4 regions of the Micromonospora sp. WMMD1102 genome follow, and region 3 is predicted to be linked to each of the others. Evidence: riboswitches for the same ligand, from Rfam matches in the RefSeq annotation. Region 3 holds a riboswitch; each other region holds the start of a gene.

Region 1 (8,377 bases), 820 kb from region 3:
GGCCGAGACCGGGCATCTCGAACTCGCGCACGACTATCTGGGCGAGGCGGCCCTGATGGACCTGCACGACCTCAACCAGAACACCCGGGACGGCGTGCACGTCGCCTCGCTGGCCGGGGCCTGGATCGCCCTGGTCGCCGGCTTCGGCGGGATGCGCGACCACACCGAGACGCTCTCCTTCACCCCCCGGCTGCCGAGCCGGATCGACCGGCTGGAGTTCTCGCTGCGCTACCGGGGCGTGCACATGCGGGTCGACGTACGGCGGCACGAGGCGACGTACTCGCTGCGCGACGGGGAACCGGACGACGCCCTGGAGCTGCTGCACCACGGCGAGAAGGTCCTGGTCACCTGCCTGGAGGAGGTGACCCGGCCGATCCCGCCGTTCCGGCCGACCGGTCCGCAGCCGGCCCAGCCCGCCGGTCGGGCCCCGGTCCGGCGCGCTCCGGAGGGCGAGCCGAGCTGACCGTCCTATCCCGACGGTCCGCCTGGCCGGAGGTCTTGGCCGCCGCGCCAGACATCGGCGTCCGAATGAGGACTGTCGAGTGATATATCTACATGGCAAAATCCTGTGACTCTGCATTTTGACGGAGGGTAACGGGGGTTTGCTGTGGGTCACGTCGATGCCATGCGTCCGAAATCCTTCCACCGCACCGGCTGGGCGGCGCTCGCCGCGACACTGGCGGTACTCTCCGCCGGTCTTGCCGCGCCCGCGGCGGCCCAGGCCACGACGCCCACGCCAGGGGCCGCGGCCTCCCCGACCGCGTCCGCTGCCGCGCCATCGCCGGTCGCGGCCACGCCGACTCCGGTCGCGGTCACGCCGGCCAAGGCGGCGCCGAAGGCCGGCGCCGAGCCGTGCGGCGGGTCGTTGCCCTTCGGGCAGATCGTCACCTGCCCGTCGATCAGCGGCGACGAGCGGCACCTCTACACCGTGACGACGCAGCGCAACGGTGACGTCCTCTACGCGACCTTCCACGAGGGCGACGGCGAACCGGTGCACGCCGCCGTCACGGCGCCCGACGGTACCCACGCCTGCTATCTGTGGTCCTCCTCGCAGTGCCAGCTGGGCGCGGTCGGCACCTACACGATCACCGTGACGGTCGACTGGGGCGGCACCAACGACTACACCGTGGCCGTCGACTCGCTGAAGACGCCGTCCTCCTGCACCCAGTTGCCCAACGCCTTCTTCTCGTTCGCGTCACCCGGCATCACTGCCACGTTGCCGAACGGTTCGGCGGGGCACTGCTACCGGTTCAACCAACCGGTCGGCAGCGTCTTGCAGCTGCGGGCGCTCGGACACAGCGTGCGCGGCGCGATACTCGATGCCAACTCGCAGCCGGTCTGTCCGATCGCCGATACGACGGAGTGCCGGCTCGACAGCGCGGGCCCCTACCGCTTCTTCCTCACCCAGCTCTACGGTGCCGAGGCCACGTACACGCTGCGGATGTCCCGGCTGTCCCAGTCGGCCGGATGCCCGCTGCTCCGGCCCGCCGCGTTCGGCGATCCGGGCGACAACACCGGTACCGGCATCGTGCGGTTCGACGGAGACCTCGCCTGCCACAAGATCCGTACCAGCGCGGCCGGCCCGGTCCTGGTGCGGATCGCCGACAGCCAGCTCCTCTGGTGGGACCTCTACGACGACGCCGGAGCAAAGATCTGCGACCAGTACTCGCAGAGCCGCGCATGTGCGCTGCCGACGGTCGGTGACTACACGCTGGTCGTGCGTAGCCAGACCTGGGACGAGAAGTCCTACCAGGTGGCGGTGACCGCGCTGATCCGCAACGCGGGCTGCGCGCCGGCGACCGGAACGGAGTGGACCGGCCCGACCCTCTCGGTACGGCAACTGTCGCCGGTGGGTACCCAGTGCCAGCCGTTCCGGGGCCGTGCCGGTGACCGGATCCTGACCTTCGTGGCGCCGACCGTCTACAACGAGGTGTCCGCCTGGATCGTCGACAGCACCGGGACCGGGACGACGGTCTGCCCCGGTTGGCCGTACTGCCAGTTCCCCGCCGCCGGCCGGTACACCCTGGTGGTCGGCTCCTCGCCGGGATCGATCGTCGACAACGACGTCAGTTACGCGGTTTCGTTCCTCCCGGTCGCCCCGTCCGGCTGCGCCACGGCCGGTGACGACGGCACGGTCCAGCATGGACAGTTCGGCGTGGTGGGCGAGGTCGACTGCTTCGAACTGCCCAGCGCCGCCGGCTCCAAGGTGGTACGGCTGACCCCGGGCGACGCGGCCGGGGTGGCGAACCCCCAACTGACGGTGTTCGACGCCACGGGTGGCTACGTCTGTGACGCCTTCCAGCTCTACCAGTACTCCTGCGAGCTCACCGGCACCGCGCCGTTCTTCGTGGTGGCCGACAACCAGGCGAGCGGGGAGCCGACCGGTGACTACCAGCTCGCCTTCCGGCGGGTGGCCGCCCCGCCGTCCTGCCCGGTCCTGACCCGCGACCCGGCGGGCCTGACGGTCACCAGTGGCAGCGAGCGGTTCGGGTTCTGCTTCACGGTGCCGGCCGACCAGCACGCGGTGCGCGAGGCGTTCCGCTACCAGCGCATCTCGGGGACCGGCGACGCGACGATCTCGATCTTCGACGAGAGCGGGATCCGGCACTGCTACACCCTCAGCCCGTCGGCCGACCGCACCCTCACCTGCACGCTGCCGGACGGCCTGCTGACGGTGCTGCTGGAGACCGATGCGGTCGATGCCACCTACCAGGTGACCCATCGCGACGCCAGCACACCGTGACAACCTGGCCGGGGCTTGTCTCCCGGGGCTGTTCTCCCGGGGCGTCAGACCAGCGACAGGTGCACGTGGTTGGTGTGGTCGCTGGACGGGTCGCCGCGCGCCCCGCCGTACGACTTCCAGCCGGTGGTCGGTAACCAGATCTGCCGGTACCAGATCACGTAGAGCACGCCGATCCGGTCGGCGTTGCGGACGAAGAACGCGGCGAGATTGTTGCCGTAGGTGCGGTCGGCTCCGCTGGCGGCGCCACGGAACCCGCCCGGCTCGGCGGAGAAGTCGCAGGCCCGCCCCTTCGGGTGCTCGTACGGGCCGCCGGAGCGGTAGCAGCCGGCGAACCTGGTGAAGCCGGCCTGGCGCGCCTCGGCGAAGGCGTGCAGGGTTCGCGGCGTGACGCAGCCGGTGGTGGTCGGGTCGGGCCGGCTGCACGACTGCGGCGGCCAGGAGCCGTCGCCGGCCCGTGGCGCCGGCCGGGCCAGCGGCGAGCTGGCGTTGACGAATCCTCCGGTGGAGGCCCCGCCGACCTGGGCCAGGGCCCGCTCGGCGGCCTGCTTCTGCCGCAGCATGATGGCGAGCTGCCGGCGCTCCTCGACGACCTGGGCGTCCAGCGCCCGCTTCGCCCGGGTGGCCCGCTCCCGAGCCTCGCCGAGCGCGCGCAGCGCGTCGTCGTCCTGCAGCGCCACCGCCTCCAGCCGACGGGCGCGCTCCAGCAGCTCGTCGGCCGAGCTGCTGTGCAGGAGGGCCAGCACCGGGCCGATCCGACCCGTCCGGTACGCCGTCCGGGCCACCTCCTCGACCCGGGGGCGCAGCTCCGCGATCCGTGCCTCCACCCGGCGCAGCTCGGCGGCGATCTTCGCCTGCCGGGCCTTGGCGTTGGCCAGCGCGTTCTTCGCCTGTAGGTAGCCTCGGCCGGTGGATTCGAGCACGTCGCGTAAGAGTGGTGTGTCGCCCTCGTCGCCGAGTGCGGCGGGGCTGTTCGCCTCCGCGACGTCCGGCCGGAGCGCCGCCCCGGTGAGCGCGCCGAACGTGGCGATCAGGGCCAGGGCCAGCGGCAGCCGCCGGCGGGTGGATCCCGTCATGCATGTCCCTCCGTCGCCCGCCTACCGGGTTAGCTGACGGGTTCGGGACGGAACAAGCCCCTACCGCGGTTGCGGACTCACCCCACCTACCTGGGTCCCCGGCTCACCCTGACGGGTGACTCGGCGGCGGTCACGCCGGCGCGGAGGGGTGCGCCACCGGGCGGAACCGGAGTCAGACTACCTGGTCAACCGGGTCGATTCATGGATTCGGCGGAGTCCGGCGTGGAATTTGTGCCCCCCGGGTCAGCCGCCCCGCTGCCGGCGCACCATCTCCCCGATCCAGACGGGCGCGTACGGGGACGTGCAGCCGGGCGACGTCGGGTAGTCCTTGAGCACCTGTAGGCGCTCGCCGATGTCGATCGCCCGGGCGCGGTGTCCGGGGTGGTCGATGCCGATCTGGGCCAAGCAGCTGTTCATCGCCCACTGGAGACGATCCGGGGCGTCCCTCATCTCCGCCTCGATGGTGTCGAGCAGTCCGCGCAGGTCGAGCCCCTCCGGCTTCTTCGCCACCCGCTCGCTGGTCAGGGCCCAACCGGCGCTGGCGACCACCGGATCCGGGTCGGCGAACCAGGTCAGCCGCAGCTCCTCGGCGTGCGGGTTCTTCTTCACCACGTAGTTGACCAGCCAGTCGTGCACCTTGGGCGTGCGCGCCTGCCGCAGCATGGTGTCGAGTTCGGCACGGTCGAACGCCTTCGGGCGGCAGATCAGCAGCGCCAGCAGCCTGGCCGCGGTGTCCTCCGTCCGCCAGAGCTGGCGGGCGAGGTCCTGCTGCGTCTTCAGCTGCTTGGCCAGCGCGCGCAGCTGGCCGAGGTTCACCCCGTGGTCGTCACCGTGTCTCTCGTTCGCCTCGCGCATCTTCGGGTCGTCCAACGCGGCCAGCTCGGCCATCACCTCGGGCACTCCCGGCTCGGTCATCGGCACCTCCTGATTGTGCTGTGCTCATTCGCCCACCGGGCGACGGGGGCCGTCAGCCGGCGCTGTCGGTCTCGGGGACGAAGTGCTGCGTCGCGAACGCGACGGCGGTGGCGACGTCGTCGTCACTCGTCCCCCAGGCGACCTGGACCGCCCGTCCCCAGGCGTGGCAGCCGCGGGTGGCGAAGTCCCTTGCCTCGGGGGTGTGCTGCCAGCTGGCGGGATCGAATTCGACGTCGCGCAGGAAGAGGTCGAGGCCGAGCAGCGCGAGGTCCCAACCGACGCCGATGCCGATCGTGCCGCCCGGACCGTAGGTGTTGACGAGTTCGTCGACGATCTGGGCCGGTGAGGCGTGTTCCAGCTCGAAGAGGGTCCGGCCGTCCTCGCCGGGTGACAGTCGTACCTCCACCTCGGTCGGCATGCCCTCGCCGAAGAGCCAGGTGACCTTGAGCAGCCGGGGTTCCTCGCAGCGCAGGATCTCGCCACCGGCGTTCTCCTTGAGCTGGAACCTGCCGCCGACCCGGAGGTTGCCCTCGACCACGCCGAGCCATCGGCCGAGCCGCTCCGGGTCGGTGCAGGCGTGCCAGACGTCCTCGACCGGGGCGTCGTAGCTCCGGCGGAGCAGCACCGACCGCCCCGGTCCGCCGGTGACCGCCTGGTTGCCTATCTCCCGCTGGGTGGCGTTGATCTGGTTGACGATGTCGATCACGGGTTCTCCTCGTTGACGGGCTGGTCCGGTGTTCCGGCGGTGTCCGCGCCGGTGACGTGCTGTTCGGGGCGTTCGCCTTCACGGCGGGCGAGTTCGCCGGCCAGCGCGTCGAGGCGCTGGCTCCAGAACAGCCGGAGGCGTTCCAGCCAGCTGCCGATCTCCCGGCTGACCGCTGTCGGCCCGCCCCGGCGCGCGGGGGTGTCGAACGTGTGCACCCGGGAACTATGTCAGCTATAACTTAATTAAGTCAACACTGATATTGCTGCAAAAAGATCCTTGGAGACTCATGGTCGAGACTGACCACGGGTCTCCAAGGATCTGACAGCGGATCGTCGATCGGTTCGTGCCGGGCTGCCGTCGCCCGGTCAGTGGTCGCGCGGATCCTCCGAGTACCGCTCGCCGCTGGACGGCATGCCTACCGCGTCGCGCGGCGGCATCCGGCGCGGGTCGTCGAGCGACCTCGCCTTGGCCGCCTCGTCCGCCCATTCGCTCCGGTCGGGGGCCTGCTGCCCCGCGTCGTCGGTCCGGGCCGAGCTGGACTTCGCCTTGCCGGATTTGTGGCGGGCCATAGCGCCCCTTCCGTTCCTCCGCCGGTCGGCACGGCGGCCGGCCGGCGTCTAGTCGGATGCTGCGGTGGCCTTCCCCGGTCAGGCAGCCGCAAACCCCGTTCCGGGGCGGCCGGGTGGTTGACCCGGGCACCGGCGGGTAAGCCGGACGAAACCGCCGGCTGAGACCGGACCGAAACCGCCGGCTGAAACCGGACCGGAGGCGCCGGGTGGGACCGACGGAGCGGCGGGTCGGTGGTACGCGGCCGAACGCGCCCGGCGACAGGCAGGAGAGGCAGCCGATGGACGGAACCACCGAGACCACCATTCCGGCCGGGGAGGTACGCCTCGTCGGCGACCTGGTCGTCCCCGCCGACGCGCGCGGGATCGTCCTGTTCGCACACGGCAGCGGCAGCTCCCGGCACAGCCCGCGCAACCGGATGGTGGCCGAGGCGCTCAACCGCAGCGGCCTGGCCACCGTACTCGTCGACCTGCTGACCCGGGACGAGGAGGCGCTCGACGACCGGACCGGGGAACTGCGCTTCGACATCGGCCTGCTCACCGACCGACTCGTCGGCGTCGTCGACTGGCTGTCGACAGCGCAACCGGCCGGCCGGCTGCCGATCGGGCTCTTCGGGGCGAGTACCGGAGCCGCCGCCGCGCTCCGCGCCGCCGCGCAGCGCCCCGACCAGGTGTACGCGGTCGTCTCCCGGGGCGGGCGCCCGGACTTGGCCGGCGCCGACCTGCCCCGGGTACGCGCCGGAACCCTGCTGCTGGTCGGCGGCCTGGACGACGAGGTACTGCGGCTCAACGACCTGGCGCTTGGCGACCTCGACGCCGGTGCGCGACTGCGGGTGGTGCCCGGTGCCAGCCACCTCTTCGAGGAACCCGGCACCCTGGACCAGGTGGCCCGGGAGGCGGCGGAGTGGTTCGTCGGCCGACTGCCCGGCTGACCCCGCTCCCGCCGGCTCCTCCCCGCCGGTTCCGTTCCGGCAGCTCCGCCCTCGGCAGCTCCGCCGGCCGTCAGCTCCGCCGGCCGTCAGCTCCGCCGGCCGTCAGCTCCGCCGGCCGTCGGCCCAGCCGTGGGCGGGCTGGCCGGTGACATCGGAGTGCGCCGGTGACGGCGGCCCCGGCGCGTCCGGGTCGAGCGGCAGCACCGGGAAGCCGTCGGTGCGGTAGCAGAGTTCCTCGGAGGTGACGATGCCGACCTCGTACTCCGGCAGATCGGCCAGCCAGCGCAGCCCGGCCTGCCCCATCGCCACCCCGGCGGTGGCGTACGCGTCGGTGCGGCCGAGATCCGTGCCGACCACGGTGACCGAGGTCAGCTCGGTGGCCGGAGCACCCCGGTACGGGTCGACCACGTGGAAGCCCCGCTCGTACGTCCCGGAGGTGGCGATCGCGAAGTCGTTCCCGCCGAGTACCCAGCAGATCTGGTCCGCCTGCCACGGGTGCCGGATGCCGATCCGCCACGGCTCACCCGGACGCGGGCCGCCCCGGGCCCGGATGTCCCCGCCCGCGTTGATCCAGTGCGACCGGCAGCCGGCCGCCAGCAGCCGGTCCGACGCCACCTGCACCGACCAGCCCTTCACATAGCCGGACGGGTCGAACCGGCCGGTGGCGTACGCGTCGAAGTAGCCGTCGGTCTCCCGCCACAGGTCGGCGCAGGCCTCGACCACCAGCCGCAGGTCGGCCGAACAGTCCTGGATGGACAGCTCGCCCCGGTGGAAGCGGTTGACCTCGCTGTGCTCCTTGTAGGTGCTGAACCGCTCGTCCACCTCGCGGAACCAGTCGAACGTCTGCTCGGCGAGCGCCGCAAGGCGCCGGGGCGGCAGCGGGTCGGTGAGCTGCACGCTTATCGGCGTACCCATGATCTGCTCGACCCGACGCAGCCCGGCGGTACCCATCGCCGCTCAGGCCTTCGCCTTGTCGAGCGCGGACTGCAACGACGCCTTGTAGGCCGCACTGGTCAGACTCGCCCCGGAGACCGTGTTCACCTTGCTGGCACTGGTGGCCGCGAGCGCCTGCTGGCGCAGCTTCGGGATCGCGCCCTGGTTGATGCTGGCGCTGGTCGGGTCCTCGTCCGGATAGCTGGCGTCGGCGTCGGTGACCTTGCCACCGGCGACCGTGATGGTCACCTTGATCGCACCGTAGTCGTAGTTGGCGGTCGCCCCCGCGTAGGTGCCGTCCTTCAGGCCGCCCGCCGGAGCCTTCGCCGGGGGCTTCTTGGCCGGCGGCGCGGTGGTCTTCTTCGCGCCCGGCGTGCTGCCGGCCGGTGGCGCGGCGGCGGCCCCGCCGTCGGTCTCCTCCTCCAGCGCCACCTGGTCGCCGGGGGCTTCGGTCGAGGTGCCGAGCTTGGCGCCGATCAGCAGGCTGGCGCCGATGGCGGTACCGAGGA
Region 2 (8,377 bases), 1.8 Mb from region 3:
CCGGGGCCCGAGGGCTTCCGGCGGGGTGTGGCGCAGGTCGGGGTGCCGCGAACGCACGGCGAGCCGGGGACGGCGCCGCACGAGCCGACCGGAACCGGGTGGCCGATGGCGGAGCAGGAGCGGGAGCGGGAGCAGCTTCCCCCGGGTTACCACTGGCGGCAGCTGCGCATCGGGCGGCACTGGAGCATGCTGGGCGGCCTCTTCGCCTTCGTCTGCTGGGGGATCTGGGCGATCTCGGCCCGGGGTGACCTGACCAGTCCGGTGGTCACCTTCGTGCTGACCCTCTTCGTCGCGGTCGGCCTCTTCGCACTGGCCCGGCTGGTCGGCCGGGTGATCTGGGAGCGCCAGCTCGGCCGGATCCGCCGCAGCGCCCAGGGCGCACACCTGGTCACCGGGATCTTCCTGGCCGGGGTCGGGGTGGCGTACCTGCGCCAGACCGAGTGGGTGGTCGACCTGTGGAACTGGGTGGCGGGGCTCTGAGTCGGTCGACCCAGCGAAAGCGACAAATCACAATTTGGTCACTCGGTAGTTACTGAACGCTCGCCAGACGATTACCCCACGCTACGATTTGGTCTCCGTCCTCCACTGGAGGTTGCCCGCGGTGACCCTGCTCAGCGTGATCGTCCCGGTCTACCAGGTGCGGGCGTACCTGGCCGAATGCCTGGACTCCATTCTCGACCCGTCCTTCCGTGATCTCGAAGTGGTGGCGGTGGACGACGGATCCACCGACGGCTCCGCCGCGATCCTGGCCCGGTACGCCGCCCGCGACCCCCGGCTGGTGGTGGTCACCCTCGACCACAACCAGGGACTCGGGCCGGCCCGCAACACCGGCCTGTCCCGGGCCACCGGCGAGTACGTCTGGTTCGTCGACGGCGACGACTGGCTGCCCGGGGGAAGTCTCGGCGCCGTCGCCGAGCGGTTGGCCCGAACCCGGCCGGACCTGCTGGTCACCGCGTACACCAGGCATTACCCGAACGGCGGGACGCGGCACCTGGGACTCTCCCAGGTCGGTGCCGGCAGGCCGGCGCCGGAGACGTTCACCCTGCGCGAGCGGCCGGCCCTGCTGTCGGTGCTGCACATCACCTGCAACAAGGTGATCCGCCGCCGGTTCCTGCTGGACCTGGGCCTGACCTTCGAACCCGGCTGGTACGAGGACGTCTCGTTCAGTTTCCCGCTGATGTTCGCCGCCGAGCGGATCACCCTGCTCGACCGGTGCTGTTACGCCTACCGGCAGCGCCCCGAAGGGGCGATCACCGCGACGCCCAGCGAGCGGCACTTCGAGGTCTTCGCACACTGGGACCGGGTGCTGGCCCGACTCGACGCCGAGCCGGCGATGTCGGCCGACCTGCGCCACCTGGTCTTCCAGCGGATGATCTGGCACCTGTTGCAGGTGCTCGGTCACCCCCGGCGGGTGCCGCCGGAGCGCCGCCGCGAGTTCTTCGCCGAGATCGTCACCCGGTACCGGGCACACCTGCCGCCGGCCGGCTACCAACCGCCCGGCGGGGCGGCCGGGCTGAAACACCGGCTGGTGGGGCGCGGGGCGTACGGGCTGTTCAGCGCGCTCCAGGCCGCCCGGCGGGCACACCTCGGCGTGGTGACCCGGGTCCGGCATCCGCGGTCCGCGACCCAGCCGGTGGCCGGCACCCCCACCCCGGCAGCGCCGGTCGTGCCCGGTGGCCGTGCCGAGGCGGTACCCGGCAGCCGTACCGGGGTGGTGCCGGGCGACCGTGCGGAGCCGGTGCCGGGCGAGTTGACCGACCGGGTGGGCTGAGCCGGGGTGGGCTGAGCGGGGGGTGGGCTTGACCGGGTCGGTTTGCCGGGTACGGGTCGCAGTCGGTCGGGGGCCTGCCGGTGTCGTCAGCCGTGCTCGCCGAGCGGACCGACCTGCCAGCCTCGACGCAGGCACTCCTCCAACAGGTACGGCAGGGCGGCCAGACTTGCCCGCCAGGCGCCCGGTGCGGAGGTGCAGTCCGAGTCGTGCAGTAGCACCGTGCCGCCGCCGGCCAGCCCGTCGCGCAGCGTGTCGAGTACCGAGGCGCGGGTGGCCGTCCGGGTCCAGTCCCGCCCCCAGCAGGTCCAGAGCACCGGCGTCAGGTCCAGCCGGCGCGCGGCCACCAGGGCGGCGGCGCTGAGTACCCCGTAGGGCGGTCGGAAGAACCGGGGCACCCGACCGGTCACCGCGCCGATCAGCTCCCGGGTCCGGGCCAGGTCGCGGTAGGTGGCGTGCGGGCCGCGCAGCAGCAGGTTCTGGTGCGCCCAGCCGTGCACCGCCACCTCGTGCCCGGCGGCGGCGAGGTCCAGGCCGAGCGCGGGCGCGCGGGCCAGCATCGATCCGAGCAGGAAGAACGTGGCGCGGGTCCGGTGCGCGGCCAGCGCCTCGACGAAGAGCGGGGTGGAAGCCGGGTCGGGGCCGTCGTCGAAGGTCAGCGCGACGTGCCCCGGAGAGCCGCGCCCGCTCAGCCGGGGAAAGAACCGCAGCCGTATCCCCGGCAGTACCGTCAGGGCCGGCACCACCTGGGCGGCCAGCGCGGCACCGACGGTCGTCGTCGCCGGTACCGCGCGTCCGCGCACTCGTTCCTCCACCCGCCGCACCTTCGCGGAATCCGCCGCACCTTCGCGGACGCGGTTACCCGCGCGCCCCGGCTTCATCCTCACCCGGACGGGTGGTCCGGCCTGGTTGCTCCGGTCTCCCGCGCTCCGTGCCGGCCGCGCCGGATCGCGCTGGCCCGTGCCGAACCGCGCTGGCCCGTGCCGAACCGCGCTGGCCCGTGCCGAACCGCGCTGGCCCGTGCCGGCCCGTGCCGGCCCGTGTCGGACCGTGCCGAACCGCGCCGGATCGCCCTGGCCCGTGTCGGACCGTTTGCCGGGCCGCCCCTCGGGTAGCCGCCGCGCGGCAGGCAGGACCGGGTCTGGACGGGGGCGGGATGCGCGGTCGAGGGGTGCGCGGCCGACCCGCGGCCCGGGTGGCGGTGATCACCGGGGCGAGTGCCGGGGTGGGCCGGGCGACGGCCCGGCTGCTGGCCCGGCGGGGGATGCGGATCGCCCTGCTGGCCAGGGGCGGTGCCGGCCTGCGGGGGGCGGCCGAGGACGTCCGGGCGGCCGGCGGCGTACCGCTGCCGATCGAGACGGACGTTGCGGACCACCGGCAGGTGGCGGCGGCGGCGGATCGGGCGACCGGCGAACTCGGCCCGATCGACCTCTGGGTCAACAACGCCATCGTCTCGGTCTTCGCGCCGCTGCACCAGATCGCACCCGAGGAGTTCCGGCGGGTGACCGAGGTCTGCTATCTCGGGTACGTCCACGGCACCCTGGCCGCGCTGGACCGGATGCTGCCCCGGGGCGCCGGCACGATCGTGCAGGTCGGATCGGCGCTGGCGTACCGGTCGATCCCGCTACAGTCCGCGTACTGCGGTGCGAAGCACGCCATCGTCGGCTTCACCGAGTCGCTCCGCTGTGAACTGCTGCACGACCGCAGCCCGGTCCGGGTCACCATGGTGCACCTGCCGGCGCTGAACACCCCGCAGTTCGACTGGGTGCTGTCCCGGCTGCGCAACCGTGCCCGACCCGTACCGCCGATCTACCAGCCCGAACTGGCGGCCCGGGCGATCGTGCACGCGGCCGACCGGCCGGACCGCCGGGAGTACTGGGTGGGCGCGTCGACGGTCGGCACCATCATCGGCAACCGCTGCCTGCCCGGCCTGCTCGACCGCTATCTGGCCCGGACCGGGTACTCCGGACAGCAGACGGCGCGGCCGGCCCCGCCGGACCGCCGGGCGAACCTCTGGCATCCGGTGGACGACGGTGACGGGGTGGACCGGGGCGCGCACGGGGAGTTCGACACGCCGTACCGGACCCGGAGTCCGCAACTCTGGCTGTCCCAGCACCGGGGCGTGGTGACGGCCGGTGTGCTCTCCGCCGGTGCGGTCGCCGGTGTGCTCTTCGGCACAACGCCGTGGCGCCGCCGGTAGTCGAAGAATCACCCACCGACCAACCTGGACATGTTTCCGCACGTCAGGCCGTTGGCAATGCGGATGGTGAATAGCCGACAGCAGCTGGTGGATAATGGCGGGCAAAGCATGCCCTTCGATGCGTACGACGCGCCGTGATTACTGATAGTCGTTGCCTGGCAACGCTTTTAGCCGGGAACAGGTCTTGCCATTCCGGAAGTGAAACCGGGTATGCTGTCTGCCGTTCATAGCCGGATACCGTGTGGTGCCGGCGCTGATCGCCGCCTAATCGCCACACGGCGAGCCGGGGCCCCACGTTCCCCTGGGGTGAATCCGCGAAAGCGGTAGGGACCACTTCCATCCCGAACCCGTCAGCTAACCCGGTCGGCGGCCGACGGAAGGGATACATGTGAGGGCACCCCTACGCCGAAGGCTGGCGACTGCCCTGGCACTGCTCACCGCCGCAGCTCTGGTCGCGGTTCCGTCCGAGGCGTCGGCCGCGCCGAAGCCGGCCCCACAGGAGGAAGCCGACTCGCCGCTGCTCGGGGACGTCCTCGCCAGCGCCGGCAAGCGGCTCGCCGAGGCGAAGGCCGAGCGCACCAAGTCGCAGCGGCGGCAGCAGGCGCTCGGCAAGCAGCTGAAGGACGCCGAGGCCAAGCTGGCGGCGCTCGCCCCGGAGGCAAGCGAGATCGCGGCCGAGTCCTACCGCAGCGGCAAGCTCAGTGCCATCTCGATGCTGCTGTCCAACAACTCGACCGACCCCTCCAATGGCGGCTTCATGCAGCGGATGTCGGCGCTCAACGAGCTGAACCTGTTCAACAACGGCAAGCTCCGGGCGCTCAACCAGGCGCGGGACGAGGTCGGCGCGGCCAAGAAGGCGATCGACGAGGAGGTCGCCAAGCAGGCCGCCCAAGAGAAGATCATCAAGAAGCAGCAGTCGGACGCGAAGAAGGCGCTCTCCCTGGTGGGTGGCAACTCGCGGCCCGACAAGGGTCTGGTGTCGGCCACATCGCCGGTCGCCCGGCCGGGGCCGGGGATGGCGGACGGCTTCCCGGGGCTGCCCTGCAACAAGAAGGACCCGACCACCAGCGGCTGCATCACGGCCCGGACGCTGCACATGTACAACGAGGTGCGCCGGGCGGGCTTCAAGCGGTTCGTCGGCTGCTTCCGGCCCGGCGGGCCGTTCGAGCACCCGAAGGGCCGGGCCTGCGACTGGTCGCTGCGCAGCTCCGGGTTCAGCCGGGCCGCCAACGACGACCAGATGAAGTACGGCAACGACCTGGCCGCGTTCCTGATCCGCAACGCCGACCGGCTCGGCATCCTCTACGTGATCTGGTACAAGGAGATCTGGTTCCCGGACGAGGGCTGGAGTTCCTACAGCGGTCCCAGCGACCACACCGACCACGTACACGTCTCGATGCTCTAGCCTCGGCCCGACACCCGGCCGCCCCGCCACCTGCCCGTGCAGGTGGCGGGGCGGCCGCGTTCAGTCGGCGGCGTGCCCGTCGCGTCGCGCGGCGGGCCGGCCGGCGGGCTGGCATCATCGGCCGATGGCAGTCATCGAGGTCGTCCGGGGCGACATCACCCGGCAGCACGTGGACGCGATCGTCACCGCCGCCAACGAGTCGCTGCTGGGTGGCGGCGGTGTGGACGGTGCCATCCACCGGGCGGCCGGGCCCCGGCTGGCCGAGGCGGGTGCGGCGATCGCCCCCTGCCCGCCCGGGGAGGCGGTGGCGACGCCCGCGTTCGACCTCGACCCGCCCGTCCGGTACGTCATCCACACCGTCGGCCCGGTCTGGGAAGGCGGCGGGTACGACGAGGCCGAGGTGCTGGCCTCCTGTTACCGCCGCTGCCTGGCGGTCGCCGACGAGGTGGGCGCGCGCAGCGTGGCCTTTCCGGCCATCGCCACCGGGGTCTACGGTTTTCCTGCCGACCGGGCGGCCGAGACAGCGGTGCGGACGCTGCGCCGCACACCGTCGGCGGTCGAGTCGATCCGCCTGGTCGCCTTCGACGAGGAGACCGCCACGCTGCTCCGGGCAGCTGTCGACCACGCTGACGGGCCATCTGCCTCGGCCGGGTGACGGGTCAGCACTGACGATGTGATGATGGCGGTCAACTGGTTGTATCTTGCACCGAGTTGGTTGTAGCGTGCAACTATGAGTGCCGACGAGGCGCGCGCCATGCGGGACGCCGTCAGCCAGTTCGTCCGGGCCTTCGGGCTGCACCGGCCCGAGCAGACCCCGTGCGGTCAGGCGATGTCCGTCTCCGAGGCGCACGCCCTCGCCGAGATCGACCGGGAGGGCGGACTGCGTCAGGTCGAGCTGGCCCGCCGGCTGCGGCTGGAGAAGAGCACGGTGAGCCGGCTGGTCGGCCAGCTCACCGGTCGCGGCTGGGTGGAGCGGGCGGATGCGGCCGGCGACGGCCGGGGCGTCTGGCTCACCCTCACCGGGCAGGGCCGCCGCGCGGCCGACCGGCTCGCCGCAGCCAGGGAGGCCCGGTTCGCCGCGTTGCTCGACCGGATCCCACCCGACGAACGGCCGGCGATCCTGGCCGCCGTGCGACGACTGGCGGAGGCCGCCGATGACCAGTGACAAGCCGATGACCGATGACGAGCCGGCGGCCGGTGCGACCTGCTCGTCGGAGTGCTCCGACGACAACCCGGCGACCGGAGGCAGTTCGACGACCGCAGGCAGTTCGAGAACCGCAGGCGGTTCGACGACCGTAGGCGGTTCGACGACCGGTGCCAGGTCGGCGACCAGTGCCAGGTCGATGGCCGGGGAACGGCTCTGGGCGTCGTACCGGCCAGGTCATCGCCGTCTCCTGGTCGCGGCCGGGCTCGCCGCCGTCGTCGTCCTAGTGAGCGCTGCCGTGCTCATCACCGTCGAAGCGGGGCGAGACGAGGCCGTTACCGCGGACACCCGACGGCAGGCGGAGGTCGCCGAACGCGGTCGCGAGGTCATGCCGTTCGACCTGGACCGCACCACCCACCGCTTCACAGCGACCGCCGACGGCGGCCACCAGACGGTAACGGCGGACGAGCCGGTGCGGCAGCGGCAGGTGGATCTCGTCCGCGAACACCTGCGGGCGGAAGCCGAGCGGTTCCGCCGTGGCGACTTCACCGACCCGGCCCGGATCCACGGTGCGCAGATGCCCGGGTTGGCGGAGCTGCGGGCCGGCGCCGGCCAGATCCTGATCGACTATTCCGAACTGCCCGCCGGGGCACGGCTGGACTACCGGACGGCCGAACCGGCGCTGCTGCGCGCCCTGCACGCCTGGTTCGACGCCCAGGTCACCGACCACGGACCGCACGCCGAGCACGGACAACCGTCGTAGCGCGGGTCGTCCGGTTGCCTCGTCCGGGGCCGAACGGGTGACGGCGGCCGATAGGATGCGGTTCTCCGATCGGAGGCGGTGTGCGACGAACACGCGTCGGTGCGGTGGCCGTGGTCGGAATCGTGGTGGTGAACGTGGTCGCCTGGGCGCTGTTCTGGCCCGCCGACGACGGCCGCCCCAACTTCCTCCGGCAGGCGGTCGCCGAGTTCGCCGCGTCCACCGCCGTCCTGCTCTTCGCCGTCGCGCTGGTGCTGGCCACCCGGGCCAGCTGGATCGAACCCTTCTTCGGTGGCCTGGACCGGATGTACCGGGCCCACCGCCGGGCGGCGGTTGCCGGCTTCGTGCTGCTGGTCGCGCACGTCACGGTCGTACCGTGGCTGCTCGACTCACCGGGCGGCACACCGTCCGGCCTGATCGCCTTCGCCGGGATCTCCGTGCTGGTGCTGCTGAGCGTGGGCCCACGCCTGCCGCTGGCCCGTCGAATCGTCACGTTGAATTACCGGAGTTGGCGACACTCCCACTGGCTGGTCGGGCTGTTCTTCGCGATCAGTCTCGCGCACGCGCTCCTGGTCGACCAGGTCGTGGTGACCAGCCCCGTGCCGTTCACCCTGCTCCTCGCGGCGTACGTGGTCGGGGTCGTCGCGTACCTCTACACGGTGCTCCTGGCACGACTCGTCCGACCCCGCTACCGCTACGTCGTCGACGAGGTGCGCCGGCTCAACCCCCGTACCCTGGAAATCTCGCTCCGCCCGCACCGGGCCCGCCGGCTGGCCTTCACCTCCGGGCAGTTCGTCTTCCTACAGATCCGCCGCTCCGGCCTGCGGGAGCCGCACCCGTTCACCGTCAGCAGCGCGCCGGCCGAGGAACGGCTCCGGCTGACCGTCAAGGCGGTCGGCGACTACACCGCCCGGCTGCACGAGCGGGTCGAGACCGGCCACCGGGCGACGGTCGAGGGCAGCTACGGCATGCTCGACTACCGTCGGGGCGGTCCGCGGCAGATCTGGATCGCCGGGGGCATCGGCATCACCCCGTTCCTGAGCTGGCTGCGTGACCTGGACCAGCTGGACGACCGGCGGATCGACCTCTACTACACGGTC
Region 3 (5,920 bases):
CGCCGACCGGTGACGGCAGCAGCCGTACGTCGTCGGCGTGCACGAACATGATCCGGTGGCCGAACTGGATCTGGACGTACCGCCTGTCGCCCCGGACCACCGTCCAGTCCCCGGGTGACGAGCCGTCGAAGGTGGTGGCCCGGTAGTACTCGCCGGGCAGCACGTTCCCGACGGCGTACCGCTGCCCGGCGGCGAGGGTGTACTGCAACGGGGTGACCGGCTGCACCGGTACGCCGGCCGGATAGGCGTCCGCCTCCGGGTACGCCCGGCCGTACACCGGAATCGTCGCCCGGCCCGGCTTCGGCGTCGCGACCAGGCCCACCGTCCACTTCGCGGTCGGCTTCGACCTCGGGTTGTGGAACCACGCCTTCTGCCCGAGATACCAGATCGCGGTCCAGTCGCCCTGCCGGCCGGCGAGCGCGTACGTCTGTCCGGCCGACGCCCGCGCCCCGTGGTCGGAGATGTGCATCGTGTTCGGGGTGCCGTCCGGGCGCAGCCCGAGGTCGTTCACCAGCGGCGCGTCGGCGGTCGGTGCGGTGCGCAGCACCACCGACGACGACCCGCGCGCCGGGCACGGCACCCCGGCCGCCGTGCAGCCGGTGAACGCCGGCCGGTTGGTGGCGAAGTCCGGGTCGATGGTGACCAGTCCGGCGGCCGGTGCGCCGACGCCCCGGAACGGCGCCCTGAGCAGGTCGAAGTAGTGCGACCAGTCCCAGTACGGCCCGGGTTCCCAGTGCATGCCGCGCACGTTCGCCGGCAGGATCCCGGGGACGTTGTCGTGCCCGATGACGTGGTCGCGGTCGAGCGGGATGTCGTACCGGTCGGCGAGGTAGCGGACCAGTTTGGCCGAGGTCCGGTACATCGCCTCGGTGTACCAGGTGCCCTGTGCGGCGAAGCCCTCGTGTTCCAGGCCGATCGCCTTGGCGTTGACGTACCAGTTGCCGGCGTGCCAGGCCACGTCCCTGCCCTTCACGTGCTGCGCGATGTGCCCGTCGGCGGAGCGGAGCGTGTAGTGCCAGCTCACGTAGGTCGGGTCCTGGACCAGCCGCAGCGTGGTGTCGTAGCTGCCCTCGGTGTCGTGGATGACGATGTACTCGACCTTCTGCCGGGCGGGCCGGTCGGAGAGGTCGTGGTTGCCGTAGTCGCCCTCGCCGAACGCCTGGTAGGGGGCGGGGATCCACTCGCAGGAGATGTCGCGCGGGCACTCCAGCCCGTCCGGGCGGGGTCGGCCGGGCAGGCCGAGCCGGTCCAGCCAGTGCCGCTGCGGGACGATCCCGGGGTGGCCGGGGAGGGTGATCCGGTGCCCGTCGTCGGTGGTCCGGCTGGCACCCTCGGCGAGGGTCCGGTACACCTCGTCAGCGAAGGCGGCGGCGGCGTCCGCGCGGTCGCTGCCGGCGTACCGGGCCACCGCGCCGTACCAGGCCGCCGGGTCGCCGCGGCGGCGTACTCGGACTGCCGGGTGTCGGCGTACTCGGATTGCCGGGTGTCGGTCGACGGCGGCGCGGCGAGCGCGGGGCTGGCCGGCAGCAGTGCCGCAGCGCCGAGCAGGGCGGTGCCGATCGCGATTTTCCTGCTCAGCGGCGTTGTCGTGGGAAGCATCGAACCTCCAGGGGCCGGGGTGGGCCTGCCGATCACCCTCCACCCGGGACACCGCTGCGGTCAATACCTGCCAAACAAGCTCGTCGCCATGTAGAAAACTTTCACCTATACCGAGCGTGTCCGAGCCGGTCCTCGTGGGTCGACTCCGCCGAGCGTCGGTTCGCGCCGTCCGTGACCGCCCCGATACACAACGAATCGACTCAGATCACGGGGTTGCGTTTGGATAACACCCTTCTCTAAGGTTGGGGACCGTCGAGCCGACGGCAGGCCGCCTAGCCGGGCGGCGACGTCTCGACACCGCCGAATCGTCACACAGAGCGAACCGGGGACCCGAGCATCCTGGGGTGAATCCGCGCCTTCTGCGGTAGGGCGACACTCTTTCCGCCCGAACCCGTCAGCTAACCCGGTAGGCGGGCTACGGAAGAAGGAGTACGGACCCCGGTGGCTTCCCCTGCCCCGCCGCGGTCGCCCTCCCTCCCGTCGGCAGCCGCCGACGCCGGGAACGCGAAACCGCGCCCTCGAAGGTCCATCCTCGTCATCGCCCTCACCGCCCTCGCCAGCGCCGTCGTGCTGTTCACCGGCACGACGCCGGCACTGGCCGAGCCGTCGGTGGCCGAGATCGAGCAGCAGATCGACACCGCCTGGCGCAAGCTGGAGCCGGTCGTCGAGAAGCACAACGCCACCCGGCAGGACCTGGCGGCGAAGAAGAAGCAGGCCGCCACCCTGCAGAAGAAGATCGCCCCGCTGCAGTCGCAGATCGACGCCGCGATGAACCGGGTGAGCGACTTCGCCGTGCAGGCGTACAAGGGTGACAAGGCCTCGGCGGTCAACGCCCTGCTCACCTCGAAGTCGCCGACCGCGCTGGTCGGCCAGCTCTCGGTGCTCGACCAGTTCGCGCGCCAGCAGCAGCGCGAGGTGCAGGAGGTCGTCGACCTCAAGGAGAAGTACGCCGCCCAGAAGGCTCCGCTGGACCGGCTGGTCACCCAGCTGACCAAGACCGAGGCGGAACTGGCGGCGAAGAAGAAGGAGATCGACGCCGAGGTCGAGCGGCTACAGAAGCTGCGGATCCAGGCGTACGGGAACGGCTCCGCCGGCCCGCTGCGGCCCGCGCCCTGCCCGGCGACCTACCCCGGCGGCCCGTCCGGCCAGGCGGTCAAGTTCGCGTGCGCGCAGATCGGCAAGCCGTACAAGTGGGGTGCCGAAGGCCCCGGCTCGTACGACTGCTCCGGCCTGACCCTGGCCGCCTGGGCCAAGGGTGGCGTCTCGCTGCCGCACAACGCCCGCGCCCAGCGCGGACAGACGAAGCAGATCAGCCGCTCCGAGCTGCGCCCTGGTGACCTGGTCTTCTACTATGCCGACCTCAGCCACGTCGGCATGTTCGTCGGCAACGGTTGGATCGTGCACGCCTCCCGGGCCGGCGAACCGGTCAAGATGAAGCGGATGGACGACGGCGAGATCCACAGCTTCGGCAGACCGGGCTGAAATCTCCGGGTTGAGGTCCCCGGGTCGACGGTCTCCGAGTCGACCGAGTCAACGCAGAACCCCCGTCGCGCAGGTGCGGCGGGGGTTCTGCCGTTCGGCCGACGGGGTGGCGCCGTGCCTCAGCGGGTGGGCCAGGTGCGCCAGTTCTGCCAGGAACGGCTCGGAGTCGGCCCGCGCTGTCCCTGGTAGCGCGAGCCGTAGACGGCCGATCCGTACGGGTGGGCCGACGGCGACGAGAGCCGGAAGATGCAGAGCTGCCCGATCTTCATCCCGGGCCAGAGCCGGATCGGCAGGTTGGCCACGTTCGACAGTTCCAGCGTCACGTGGCCGGAGAAGCCGGGGTCGATGAAGCCGGCGGTGGAGTGGGTGAGCAGGCCGAGCCGGCCCAGGCTCGACTTGCCCTCCAGCCGGCCGGCGAGCTGGTCGCCGAGGGAGATCACCTCCAGCGTGGAGGCGAGCACGAACTCACCCGGGTGCAGCACGAACGGCTCGCCGTCCGGCACGTCGACCAGCGAGGTCAGCTCGTCCTGCTGGATCGCCGGGTCGATGTGCGTGTAGAGGTGGTTGTTGAAGACCCGGAAGAGCCGGTCCAGGCGTACGTCGATGCTCGACGGCTGCACCAGCGCGGGCTCGAACGGCTCCAGCGCGAGGGTGCCCGCCTTGATCTCGATCACTAGGTCGTGGTCGGAGAGCAGCACCGGATCACCTTAGCGAGTGGCGTGACGGTGACCGGCCGCGACCTCGCCGATGGGTGGGATCGGGGTAGGTGATCGAACAGGTGTTCGATAGAATGTGGGCATGGCATCCTGGTCCGAATTCGCCTCTGACGAGCCACGACTCGCCGACGCGATCCGCGTCCTCATCCAGCAGTACGGTCCGGGTCTCGGCTACCTGGCGACCGTGCGCGCCGACGGTGGGCCGCGGGTGCACCCGGTGTCCCCGGTCATCACCGACGAGGGACTCTTCTGTTTCGTCGTCGACTCTCCGAAGCGGCGTGACCTCGAACGCGACGGCCGATACGCGCTGCACTCGTTCCCGCCCGAGGACAGCGACGACGAGGCGTACGTCGCGGGTCGGGCCCGGCCGGTGACCGACCAGGCCCGGGTGGACCAGCTCGCCGGCAACCTGCGGGCCGCCCCGCAGGTCGACTGGCGGCTCTTCGAGTTCACCGTCGACGTCGCGATGGTGGCCCGGCACGGCAGCAACGGCGCCACCCCGCTCGCGGCCGGAGACCGGTCCGAACGACCGGCCGTGCAGGTCTGGCTCGACCCGGCCGGCGCCGCACCGGGCGCACCGGGCACACCGGTCGGTGCCACCACCGGGTCGAGGCGGCGCGGCCGGCGCCGGGCGGTGGAAGAGGAGCCCGTCCCGACGCCCTGAGCTGCCGGCACGCACGCACGCCTACGGCTCGCGGAACGCCTTCCACGCCTTGAGCATCCGGAACGCCTGACCGTACGTGAACTCGTACATGCAGGCGTCGACCGAGTAGTCCATGAAGTTGTGGATCGGGTCGGTGCCCGGCTTCGCCGTGCAGGTGTCCCGCCGCTCCGGGCAGCCGAAGGCCGGCTCCGCCTCGGCAGGCGTGTCGAGGACCTGATCGCCCTGGCCGTCGCAGCCCTCCTGGAAGGTGTGGTAGAGATTCAGCCAGTGCCCGACCTCGTGCGTGGCCGTGTCACCGGCGTTGTACGGCGCGGCCGTCCCACCCGGCAGTGACTCGGCCAGCACCACCACCCCGTCGTACGGGTCGAGCTTGCGCTCCGGGAAGGTGGCCCAGCCGAGCAGCTTCTCCTCCAGCAGCCCGGTGTAGATGTTCAGTGTGTCCTTGCCACCGACCCGCAGCGCCCGCTTCATCTGGGTCTCCGTCGGGCTCTCCGGCGCGATCGGATACCAGGCGGGTCTGGTCACCCGGTTCACCTTCTTCAACCGGAAGCGGAAGGGTGTCCAGGCCCCGCCGGTACGCCCGCCGAACGACTCGTTCAGCACCCTGATCTGAGCCTGGATCAGGGAAAGCGGGACGTCCCCGGCGGCCCGGGTCCGCCGTTCGCTTATCACGTGGAACACCACGTCGATCGTGATCGTCAGCTTCCCCGGTACGCCGAACGGCGCCACCCCGACCCGTTGCGCGTACGCCGCGTCGACCGCCCGGTCCCGCTCGGCCGCCTCGGCCGACGTCAGCTCGTTCGGCTCGACCGCGTACGGCGCACCAGGTTTGGCCTTGGCACTCGGGTTGCTGCCGTGCGGGCTCGCGGTGTGCGGGTGCCCTGTGGCGGTCTCGGTGCAGGCGGGTGCGCCGGATTCCCTGGCCGGATCCGGAGGTGCCGCCACCACCGGACCGGGTCCGAGCAGCAGGACGAGAAACACACTCGTCATGCCGGTCGAACGCGACGACCAGCGCAGTCCACGGAACACCATCGCCACACCCTTTACTTTCGGATAGTGGTTCTGTGATGACACAGAGCCATAGTTGCAGGTGGGGCGGACGTTACCTGGCTCGGTCTCTGTTGCAAACGAGGCGGCACGGCGTGGTTCGTGACCTGTTCGAGCAGGTGGCGGTGGGGTCGGGGTGGGGCTCGGGGGTAGGTGAGTGCATGATCGGATCCGACCGGGTACAGTGGGGTCCGCTCGCGGGTGTAGTTCAATGGCAGAACATCAGCTTCCCAAGCTGACAGTGCGGGTTCGATTCCCGTCACCCGCTCCAACAACGAAGGCCCAGGTCAGAGGACATTCCTGACGCTGGGCCTTCGCCGTTTCTGATCTCTATCCGGGTGACGTGCCCCCTGCGTGCCCCTCCGGATTCAGTCGCCTTCCGGCTTGACCTTGCTCCGTCTGAGCTTGCTCC
Region 4 (8,377 bases), 5.4 Mb from region 3:
GGTGGTGGGAGTCGGACCAGCGCATCTACGGCGGCATCACCGAGACCGACCTGGACCTGGCGCACATCTGGTACCCGTCGTACGGCTTCCACGGCCGGCGGGGCCTGATCGTCGGCTACTACAACACCGGGGCGAACGCGCGGGCGTACAGTGCGCTGACTCCGGCGCAACGGCAGGAGCGGGCGGTCATGCAGGGGGTGAAGATCCACGGCGAGAAGTACCGCTCGGAGCTGGCCACGGCGTACTCGCACGCCTGGGACCGGACCCGCTTCCTGGAGGGTGCCTGGACGTCGCCGCCGCACGGCACCGCCGGCTACGACCTGCTGCTCCGCCCGGCCGGCCGGGTCTACTTCGCCGGTGACTGGCTCAGCCACGAGGTGGCCTGGCAGCACGGATCGTTCGTCTCGGCCCGCTCGGCGGTCACCGCGCTGCACCAGCGGGTGATGACGTCCTGAGACCGCCGTTACCGGACCAGCGGGTGACGGCGGCCCGGGACCGCCCTTCCCGGACCACCTGACGGCCGCGGGCCGAGGTCCCCGGCCCGGCTGCACCGGGAGTGTTCCGGGCGGCGGATTCAGAGCAGTGGTGCGACGTCCCGGGTGATCGGCACGGCGAGCACGGTCGGACCTTCCGTGCCGAGCGCCGCCCGGAACGCCGCCCGGAACTCGTCCACCGACTCCACCTGGTGCGCCGTGCAGCCGTAGCCCCGGGCGATGCCGGGGATGTCCAGGCCGGGCAGTTCCAGGCCGGGCACCCCCGGCGTCTCCTCCAACTCGGCGAAGGCTTTCAGTACGCCGTACTCCTGGTTGACCGGCACCACGAAGACGACCGGTAGCCGGTGCTGGGCGGCGGTCCAGAGCGCCTGTGGCGAGTACTGGAACGAGCCGTCCCCGATCACCGCCACCACCGGCCGGTGCTGCCGGGTGTCCCGCTGGGCGAGCGCGATGCCGACGGCCGCCGGCAGCGCGAAGCCGAGGCCACCGCTGGCCATCTTGTAGTACGAGCCCGGCCGGGTGATGGTCAGTTGCCGGTGCAGCACGCTGAGGTTGGAGGGGGACTCGGGCACGACGATCCCGTCGGAGGGCCACTCGGCGGCGAGCGCCCCGAAGAGCGCGTCCGGGGAGAGTGGGGTGTCGCCTGCCGCGTCCGGTGGGGCGGGCCGGTGCGGCGGCAGCGGTCGGTCCGTCGGCGGCAGCCGCTCGGCCAGCCCGGCGCAGGCCAGCGTCACGTCACCGACCAGGCTGTCCCCGACCGGTGCCCGGGCCGCCTCGGCAGGATCGTCGGTGACGTGCAGCAGCCGGGTCCCGTCCGGCAGGTAGCCCCGCCGACCCGGGACGTACGGGTAGTAACGGAACACCGGGGCACCGATCACCAGTACGGTGTCGTACCCGACCAGTTTCTCGGCCAGCGGCCCGATCGCCGGTGGCAGCAGTCCCTGGAACTGGGGATGGTGCTGGGGGAAGCCGACCCGGTCGGCGAACGGCGGCTGCCAGACCGGTGCCCGGCTCCGTTCGGCGAGGGCGACCGCCTCGGCCCAGCCGCCGGCCCGGTCGACCCCGGCGCCGATCACCAGCATGGGCTGCCGACTGGCCGCCAGGATCTCGGCGAAGCGGTCCAGTTCCGCCGGATCGGGTGCGACCCGGGTGCTCACCCGGCGTACCTGGGCGGTGCCGCTGGCCGGTTCGTCCCAGTCGTCCAGCGGTAGGGAGAGGTAGACCGGCCCGGCCGGCGGCTGGACCGCGGTGGCCAGCGCCCGCATGAACGCCTCCGGGATGTCCTGGGCGCGCATCGGCTCGTGACTCCACTTGACGTACGGCTCGGGAAGCTGGGTCGGGCGCACGTTGGTCAGCATCGGCTCGGAGAGGCTCATCGTCCGGGTCTGCTGGCCGGCGGTAACGATCATGGGCGTCTTGTTGTGCCAGGCGGTGACGAGGCTGCCCATCGCGTTCCCGGTGCCGGGCGCGGTGTGCAGGTTGACGTGCACCGGGCGGCCGCTGGACTGGGCGTAGCCGTCCGCCATCGCGACGGCCGACGCCTCCTGTAGGGCCAGCACGTACGCGAAGTCGGCCGGAAAGTTCTTCAGAAATGGCTCCTCGGTGGAACCGGGGTTGCCGAACAGGGTGGTCAGGCCGAGGGAACGGAGCAGGTCGTAGGTCGCTTCGTGCACCGTTGTCATCGAAAGGAGCCTCCTGGTGTCCTCGTCCCATGCCCAGACGACCGGGCTAAGCCGGTCATTTCCGTCATACCTCACCCGTACATGATCATGCCGGTTTATCTGCTCCACCGTCCGTGACCCTCGGATGGCCGCCGGAGCCCCCAATCGCGGTCCTGGTCACTGTTTTCGCTGCTCACTGGGCTTGGCAACGGCCGAACGCGGACAGTAATGTCGGCAAGTCCGCTACCGGCCCCTTGGTCACCGCCTGGTGACACCGGAGCGGACCCGCTGAGTCGTTGTGTAACGAGCCGGGGACCCACAGTTATCTGGGGTGAATCCTCGGGCTGCGGCCCGGGGTAGGGCGGCCTTCCCGCCCGAATCCGTCAGCTAACCCGGTAGGCGGTGTCGGAAGGAGTAGTTGTTTCGTGCCGCATCACCCGGGCTCCGGCCCGTCCCCCCAGTTTCCTCGCTGCATCGTGGCGCCACTCCCGGCCGCCGCGACCGCCGTACCGGACCACCCGGTCCCCGGCCGGGACCCGATCCTGATCCGATAGCGGGCTGTGCCGCGGAGGTCGTCGATGCGCGGGGCGCGCCGGCCGGCTCGCCGGCGGGTCCCGGTACCGCCGCAGGCCGGCGACGACGGATCGTGGTGGCGCTGATTCCACCGGTACGCCGACAGCGGTGCTCCGCACCCGTGGGCGCATCGCCGGTCCGTCTTCGCCAGGTTCATCGGCGCGCGCCTTTCCGGTGCCATTCCGCGCGATTCTCCGGCACATTCCGGCAGCGATAAGAAACGTCGCGTCACCATCCCGTCCCCCGGTAGTGGTGACACGCATTCCCCTGGAGGACAACGTTGAAGCACGCAATTAACGGGCGGTTCAGGACCGCCATGTCGGGCCGCCGGAACCGGCTCGCGCTCGCCTCGGCCGCGGTGCTCGCCGCCGCCGCCTCGACCGGGGTCGTGCTGGCCTCGACCGGCTCGCCGGAGGCCCCGGAGACCGGCTCGACCGTCGCCGTCGCCGAAGTCGGCGCCCCCGCCGCGGGTCAGGCCGGAGCGGCCGCCACCACCGCGCCGCGGACGACGGCGCCGCAGACCACCGCCCCGGCGACCGAGGCACCGACCACGGCGCCGGCCAGCAAGGCGGCCAAGGCGGCCCCGACCAGCACCCCGAGCAAGCGGCCGGCGCCGCCCGCGGCCAAGCTGCTGGACTACGATTTCCAGACCCAGATCAACGGTTGGTACTGCGGCCCGGCCGCCACCCGGATCGCGCTCACCGTCCGGGACAAGCAGCCGAGCCAGGACTCAGTAGCCGCCGACCTCGGCACCACGACGAGCGGCACGAACTCGGCCCAGGACACCACCCGGGTACTCAACAAGATCATCGGTACCGACTTCTACCGCACCACGGCCATCCCCGGCGGCGCGGCCACCCCGGCCCAGATGGACCGGCTCCAGGCGGACGTCGTGCACGCCGTCACCAGCGGATACGCCGTGGTGATGAACATCGCCGGCTCGGCCACCGACCTGGACGGCGGTTGGCACAGCTACCCCGGCGGGCACTACCTGACGGTGGTCGGCTACCGCGACGACGGCCGTACGGTGAAGATTGCCGACCCGGCCATCCCGGGCGAGGACAGCAACTACTGGATGAGCACCATCGACCTGGCGAACTGGGCGGCCACCCGGGGCTACTCGTCCTGAGCCGACCCGACCTCCCGAACGGGTGTAAGGAAGGGCCCCCTCCTATCGCATTTTGTATAGGAGGGGGCCCTTCCTTACACCTCACGAGGTCACTGGCCCTGCCACACCGCCTGGGCGCCGGTGTCGCCGGTACGGAACACGAAGTACAGGGTGATCCCGGCCGCCGCCAGGGAGAGCACCCCGAAGACCAGGCTGAGCACCGGCGACTCCTTGGCGGCCGGCGCACCTCCGGCAGCCGCGCCCTCCGTGCCGTCCCCCTCGACGCTGGCGGCGGGCCGTACGGCGGCGGTGCGGGGCTTGACGAGGAGGACCAGGGCCAGGGTCAGCACCCCGAGCGCGATGGTCGCGTACAGGGTGTTGGTGCCGAGATCCTGGTGCTCCGCCAGCCGGGGGACGTACTCCGGGCTGACCCGGTTACGTGATTCCAGGCGGGCGAGGAATCGGTCACCGGAGAGCTTGGCCATCAGCGCCGCGACCGGGGTGGCGACGGCGAGCAGCCCCAGCACCCAGCGCAGGTGCGGGCGGACGAACGGAAGGAACGCGTACCCGACCGCGGCCAGCGCGAGCAGTGGCACGAAGACCACTGCGGCATGGACCAGGAAGGGGTGGGCGGGAATGCCCATGAACTCCTCGAGCACCGGCGCCTCCTCGGCGACAGATCGGATCGACGACAGATCGGATCGGCGAAAGACAGGGTGGGACGACCGGCGTACGGGCCGGTGGGGCGGAAAGCTCCGGCAGCCTGGGCAGGCGTGCGGACCGTTGACATGGTGCCCGTGGCGCTGATCCTTGACAAGGGCCGGCGGAGTCCGACCGGCGGCCTGGACCAGCTCAGGTTCACTGTGGATCGTCGTCCGGTACGGCCGCGGGCGCCGGTTCCTCGCCGACGACGTACTCGGTGTACTCGGCGACCGGGGTGAAGCCGAGCCGGTCGTAGAGCTTGTACGCGGCGGTGTTCTCCGCCGCGACGTTCAGCGCCACCGTGTCGACGGTCTCCAGCAGCCGCCGGCAGAGCGTCGCCACCACGGTGCTGCCCAGCCCCTGCCCCCGGTACGCCGGAGCGGTCGTCACGTTGCCCAGCGCGCTCACCCGGTAGCGCGGCGACCAGACGTGCACCCCGGCGACGGCGACCAGCCCACCGTCCCGGCGCAGCCCGACGTAGTGACCGGTCTCGACCATCCGCGGGTCGAACCAGTTGCCCGGATAGGCCGCCTGGTAGAAAGCGGTCAGCTCCGCGACGTCCGCCTCGGTCAGCACCTCGCCGGCCGGCGCCACCCGGGCCAGCCGGTCGGGGTCGGTGAGCGCCATCTTCAGGTGCGCCCCGCGCGTCCGGACCGGGTAGTCCCGGGCCAGCACCTCCACGCCGCCGGGGGACAGGTGTGCCTCGAAGTGCCGGGGCAGCAGCGGGAGGAGGCCGGTGAGCAGTTCGGCCAGCACCGCCGGGGAGCGGTGCAGCGCCAGCAGCACCGGCCTGGGCGCACCGTGGTAGAGCAGCGCCACGGCGTCGCCGCACCGGTACCAGTTGGTGTACGGCCAGTAGAAGTCGTCGAGGTCGCCGAGTTCGTACGCGTGCAGGTGCGGGTCGCGGCGCAGCAGGTCGGCCAGCTCGTTACGGTCGCGGCTGGTCCTGATCATCGTCACCGGGGCATCATGGCACAGCCCACGAGCACCCTCGGCGCAACGGGCGTGCGCTCAGTGGACCGGGGCGGGGCGGGGTGCCGGTACCGGCGGAGGCGTACCGGCCCCGGCCACCTGCCGGCGGGCCTCGTCGAGGAACCCGTCGGCGTAGTGCTGCTCCGGGAAGTCGCCGAGATAGCGGGTCCGGGTCCGCCACCGGGTCTCGGCCAGTGGATCGCTCTCCAGCAGCCGGTCCAGCACGTCGTCCAGGTTGGACAGCTCCGAGTCCAGTACGTAGCCCGAGCCGGCCAGCGGGAAGCCCTCGACGAACCGGTCGCCCTCGCCGACCCGGTCGGTGACCGCGTACGGCTTGCCCGAGTAGAGGTAGTCGGAGATCACCGCGGAGACGTCCGAGACCAGCGCGTCGGAGGCGTTGACGCAGTCGACCAGGCTCATCTTCCGGGCCGCGTCGGCGCCGAAGACGTGCCGCCGTCCGGTGCCGGCCCGGTGCTCGGCGAGGAGCTGCTCGATCCGGGCGAGCTGCCGGGCCGACGCCGGGTTCTGCGAGGTGTAGGGGTGGGCCCGCAGGATCACCGTCACGCCCCGGTCCAGCAGCCGGCGGACCAGCTTCTCGCCGACCGGCAGCGAGCAGTGGTCGACGTCGGCGTTGTGCCCGGTCCAGGTCGGCGTGTAGAGCACCACCTTGTCGGCCCGGTCCCGGATCGGCTCCCGGCGTACCGCTATCGACTCCACCTGCGGGCGGCCGACGATCGCGAACTTCTCCCGGGGGATCGTCACACCGTTTCGGGCGTACCTGTCGATCGCCGCCTGCCCGGCCACGAAGATCCGGTCGAAGATCGCGGAGACCGGGTTGGCGCTCGGCGCCTTGTCGCTGTCGCCGTGGTGCAGCTGGATGTGCGTGAGGTGGGCGTACCGGATGCAGTGGCTGTTCTTGGCGCCGTGGTTGACGTAGAACGCCACCCGCAGGCTCGGCACGATCGCCTCGTCGATGGATCGCGGCGTCGGGCAGACCACCACCGGCGCCCTGGTGGCGGCCGAGATCGCCGGCAGGAAGTTCGGCTCCCGCAGCAGCACCACGAACGGCCGCCCGATCCGCTCCAGGTAGGGCAGCCACATCATCACCTGGTATTCCGAGCCGGGCGGCGCGGAGAAGTGCAGCAGGAACTCCGGCTGGTGCCGGCGCAGCGCCTGGGTGACCGCGCTCTGCCCGGCCGAGGGACGCAGTCGACGCAGCGCGAGCGGCCCGACCGCGCCGATTCCGGCCGCCGCGCCGACCAGCACGGTGAGCAGCAGGGCGGGCCAGGCCGGCAGGGTCAGCGCCGCACTGCCGGCGAGTACGGCCAGCAGGACCAGCACAGCCGGCCCGAGCCGGTCGGCGACCAGCAGCGGCCAGGCCCGTACCCCGAGGTTCGCCGAGCGCACCTCCAGCTCGGCGGCGTCCCGCAGCGGTCGCTCGGCCAGGGTCAGCCCGAGCAGGGTCAGCCCGGTCAGCGCCAGGACCAGCCAGTTCAGCCCGGACTCGGGCACCCGGTGCGCGTACCCGACAAGTACCCCGGCGATCAGCAGCACCGGTTCGGCGACCAGGTCGGCGCGGGGGTTGACCCGGCGTTCCAGCCAGACGGCCGCGGCGCCGGCCACCGCCAGGGCCAGCCCGAGCAGTTCGGCCGAGGTGAGGGCGAGGAGCAGGAAGGACAGCACGGCCAGGCCGGCACTCAGACACCGGACGGTCAGTTTCCTGACCAGATCGCCACGCATGCGCTTCCTTCCTGGGGCGGGCGGGTCGCCGGACGGTGCCCGGCGGGGAGTGCGGAACGGGGCTAGGGGGTGCCGACCCGGGGCTGTGGCACGAGCTCGACGTGGGTCGGCTCCTCGGCGGCCGGGTCGCCCGGTCGGTCGACTGATCCGGCGGCCGGGTCGCCCGATCCGGCGGCCGGGTCGCCGGGGGAGCGGCGGACGTCGACCACCTGGCCGGTCAGCCCGGAGAGCAGCACGTCCAGCGAGACCCGGGCCACCGTGTCGGCGGCCAGCAGGGTGTGCTCCGGCTCCTCGCCGAACGCCCGGGTCCGCATCGGGGTCGCGGTCCGCTCGGGGTTGACGCAGTTCACCCGTACGCCGAACTCCGACCACTCGTCGGCGAGCGCCTGGGTGAGGTTGACCACGGCGGCCTTGGTGGCCGAGTAGAGGGCGTACCGGGCCCGGCCCCGGGTGTAGGAGCTGGAGGTGTAGAGCAGCAGCTGGCCCCTGGTCTGCCGCAGGTAGGGCAGCGCCTGCCGGGCGATGTCCACCGGGGCGACCAGGTTCACCTGGAGCATGTGCGCGATCGTCGCCTCGTCCATCTCGGCGAGGGCGCCCATCCGGAGCACCCCGGCGGTCACCACCACGTGGTCGATCCGGCCGGTCGCCTCGAACGCCCCGCGCAGTGCGGCGGCGACGTCCTCGGCGCGCTCCACGTGGGTGCCGGTGCCGGACCGGCTGACCGGGAAGACGTCCGCGCCGTAACCGCGGGCCACCTCGGCCAGCCGCGCCCCGATCCCGTGGCTGCCACCGAAGACCACCACGGTACGGCCGCTCAGCTCCTCGACGTACGCCCGCTCGTCCAGCAGCCGGGGCGCCTGGGCGGCGGCGAGCTGGAACAGTTTGTCCGCCAGGTGTACGTCGACCGGATGGGTCACCTTGATGTTCTCGTCCGAGCCGTCGATCACCTTGATCGGCACCTCGGGCAGGTAGCGCAGCACCACCCCGCAGTCGTCGGTGGCGCTGAACTCCGGGTCCTGCCCGGCCAGCTCGTACGCCGCCCGGATGGTGCTGGACCGGAACGCCTGCGGGGTCTGGCCCCGGCGCAGCCGGGCCCGGACCGGGATGTCGGTGATGCAGTCGTCGTC

What was found. Region 3 has a riboswitch for cyclic di-AMP ahead of O7626_RS34865 (C40 family peptidase). Riboswitches for the same ligand answer to the same signal wherever they lie in the genome.
Region 1: it holds a riboswitch for cyclic di-AMP, as region 3 does, so the genes downstream of both, O7626_RS30990 (hypothetical protein) here and O7626_RS34865 (C40 family peptidase) in region 3, are expected to answer to the same signal.
Region 2: it holds a riboswitch for cyclic di-AMP, as region 3 does, so the genes downstream of both, O7626_RS26175 (hypothetical protein) here and O7626_RS34865 (C40 family peptidase) in region 3, are expected to answer to the same signal.
Region 4: it holds a riboswitch for cyclic di-AMP, as region 3 does, so the genes downstream of both, O7626_RS10320 (C39 family peptidase) here and O7626_RS34865 (C40 family peptidase) in region 3, are expected to answer to the same signal.

What each region holds. Positions count from the first base shown of each region.
Region 1 is NZ_JARUBN010000001.1:6,861,192-6,869,568, reverse strand. Features, by position in the region: gene O7626_RS31000 (glycoside hydrolase family 65 protein) at 1-463, shown strand, start outside; gene O7626_RS30995 (hypothetical protein) at 626-2,743, shown strand; gene O7626_RS30990 (hypothetical protein) at 2,788-3,816, opposite strand; cyclic di-AMP (ydaO/yuaA leader) riboswitch at 3,819-3,952, opposite strand; gene O7626_RS30985 (DNA alkylation repair protein) at 4,060-4,731, opposite strand; gene O7626_RS30980 (SRPBCC domain-containing protein) at 4,784-5,437, opposite strand; gene O7626_RS30975 (hypothetical protein) at 5,434-5,652, opposite strand; gene O7626_RS30970 (hypothetical protein) at 5,803-6,006, opposite strand; gene O7626_RS30965 (hydrolase) at 6,285-6,935, shown strand; gene O7626_RS30960 (FAD:protein FMN transferase) at 7,038-7,850, opposite strand; gene O7626_RS30955 (FMN-binding protein) at 7,893-8,377, opposite strand, start outside.
Region 2 is NZ_JARUBN010000001.1:5,842,375-5,850,751, reverse strand. Features, by position in the region: gene O7626_RS26195 (hypothetical protein) at 1-480, shown strand, start outside; gene O7626_RS26190 (glycosyltransferase family 2 protein) at 602-1,771, shown strand; gene O7626_RS26185 (polysaccharide deacetylase family protein) at 1,858-2,583, opposite strand; gene O7626_RS26180 (SDR family oxidoreductase) at 2,925-3,968, shown strand; cyclic di-AMP (ydaO/yuaA leader) riboswitch at 4,220-4,353, shown strand; gene O7626_RS26175 (hypothetical protein) at 4,357-5,373, shown strand; gene O7626_RS26170 (O-acetyl-ADP-ribose deacetylase) at 5,498-6,028, shown strand; gene O7626_RS26165 (MarR family transcriptional regulator) at 6,104-6,538, shown strand; gene O7626_RS26160 (hypothetical protein) at 6,528-7,280, shown strand; gene O7626_RS26155 (FAD-binding oxidoreductase) at 7,361-8,377, shown strand, end outside.
Region 3 is NZ_JARUBN010000001.1:7,679,718-7,685,637, forward strand. Features, by position in the region: gene O7626_RS34855 (peptidoglycan recognition family protein) at 1-1,408, opposite strand, end outside; gene O7626_RS34860 (hypothetical protein) at 1,484-1,693, shown strand; cyclic di-AMP (ydaO/yuaA leader) riboswitch at 1,888-2,028, shown strand; gene O7626_RS34865 (C40 family peptidase) at 2,041-3,081, shown strand; gene dcd (dCTP deaminase) at 3,201-3,779, opposite strand; gene O7626_RS34875 (pyridoxamine 5'-phosphate oxidase family protein) at 3,880-4,461, shown strand; gene O7626_RS34880 (zinc metalloprotease) at 4,483-5,493, opposite strand; tRNA gene O7626_RS34885 (tRNA-Gly) at 5,706-5,779, shown strand.
Region 4 is NZ_JARUBN010000001.1:2,295,038-2,303,414, forward strand. Features, by position in the region: gene O7626_RS10310 (FAD-dependent oxidoreductase) at 1-455, shown strand, start outside; gene mdlC (benzoylformate decarboxylase) at 575-2,176, opposite strand; cyclic di-AMP (ydaO/yuaA leader) riboswitch at 2,432-2,572, shown strand; gene O7626_RS10320 (C39 family peptidase) at 3,045-3,857, shown strand; gene O7626_RS10325 (DUF2231 domain-containing protein) at 3,947-4,495, opposite strand; gene O7626_RS10330 (GNAT family N-acetyltransferase) at 4,695-5,492, opposite strand; gene O7626_RS10335 (CDP-glycerol glycerophosphotransferase family protein) at 5,550-7,250, opposite strand; gene O7626_RS10340 (bifunctional cytidylyltransferase/SDR family oxidoreductase) at 7,313-8,377, opposite strand, start outside.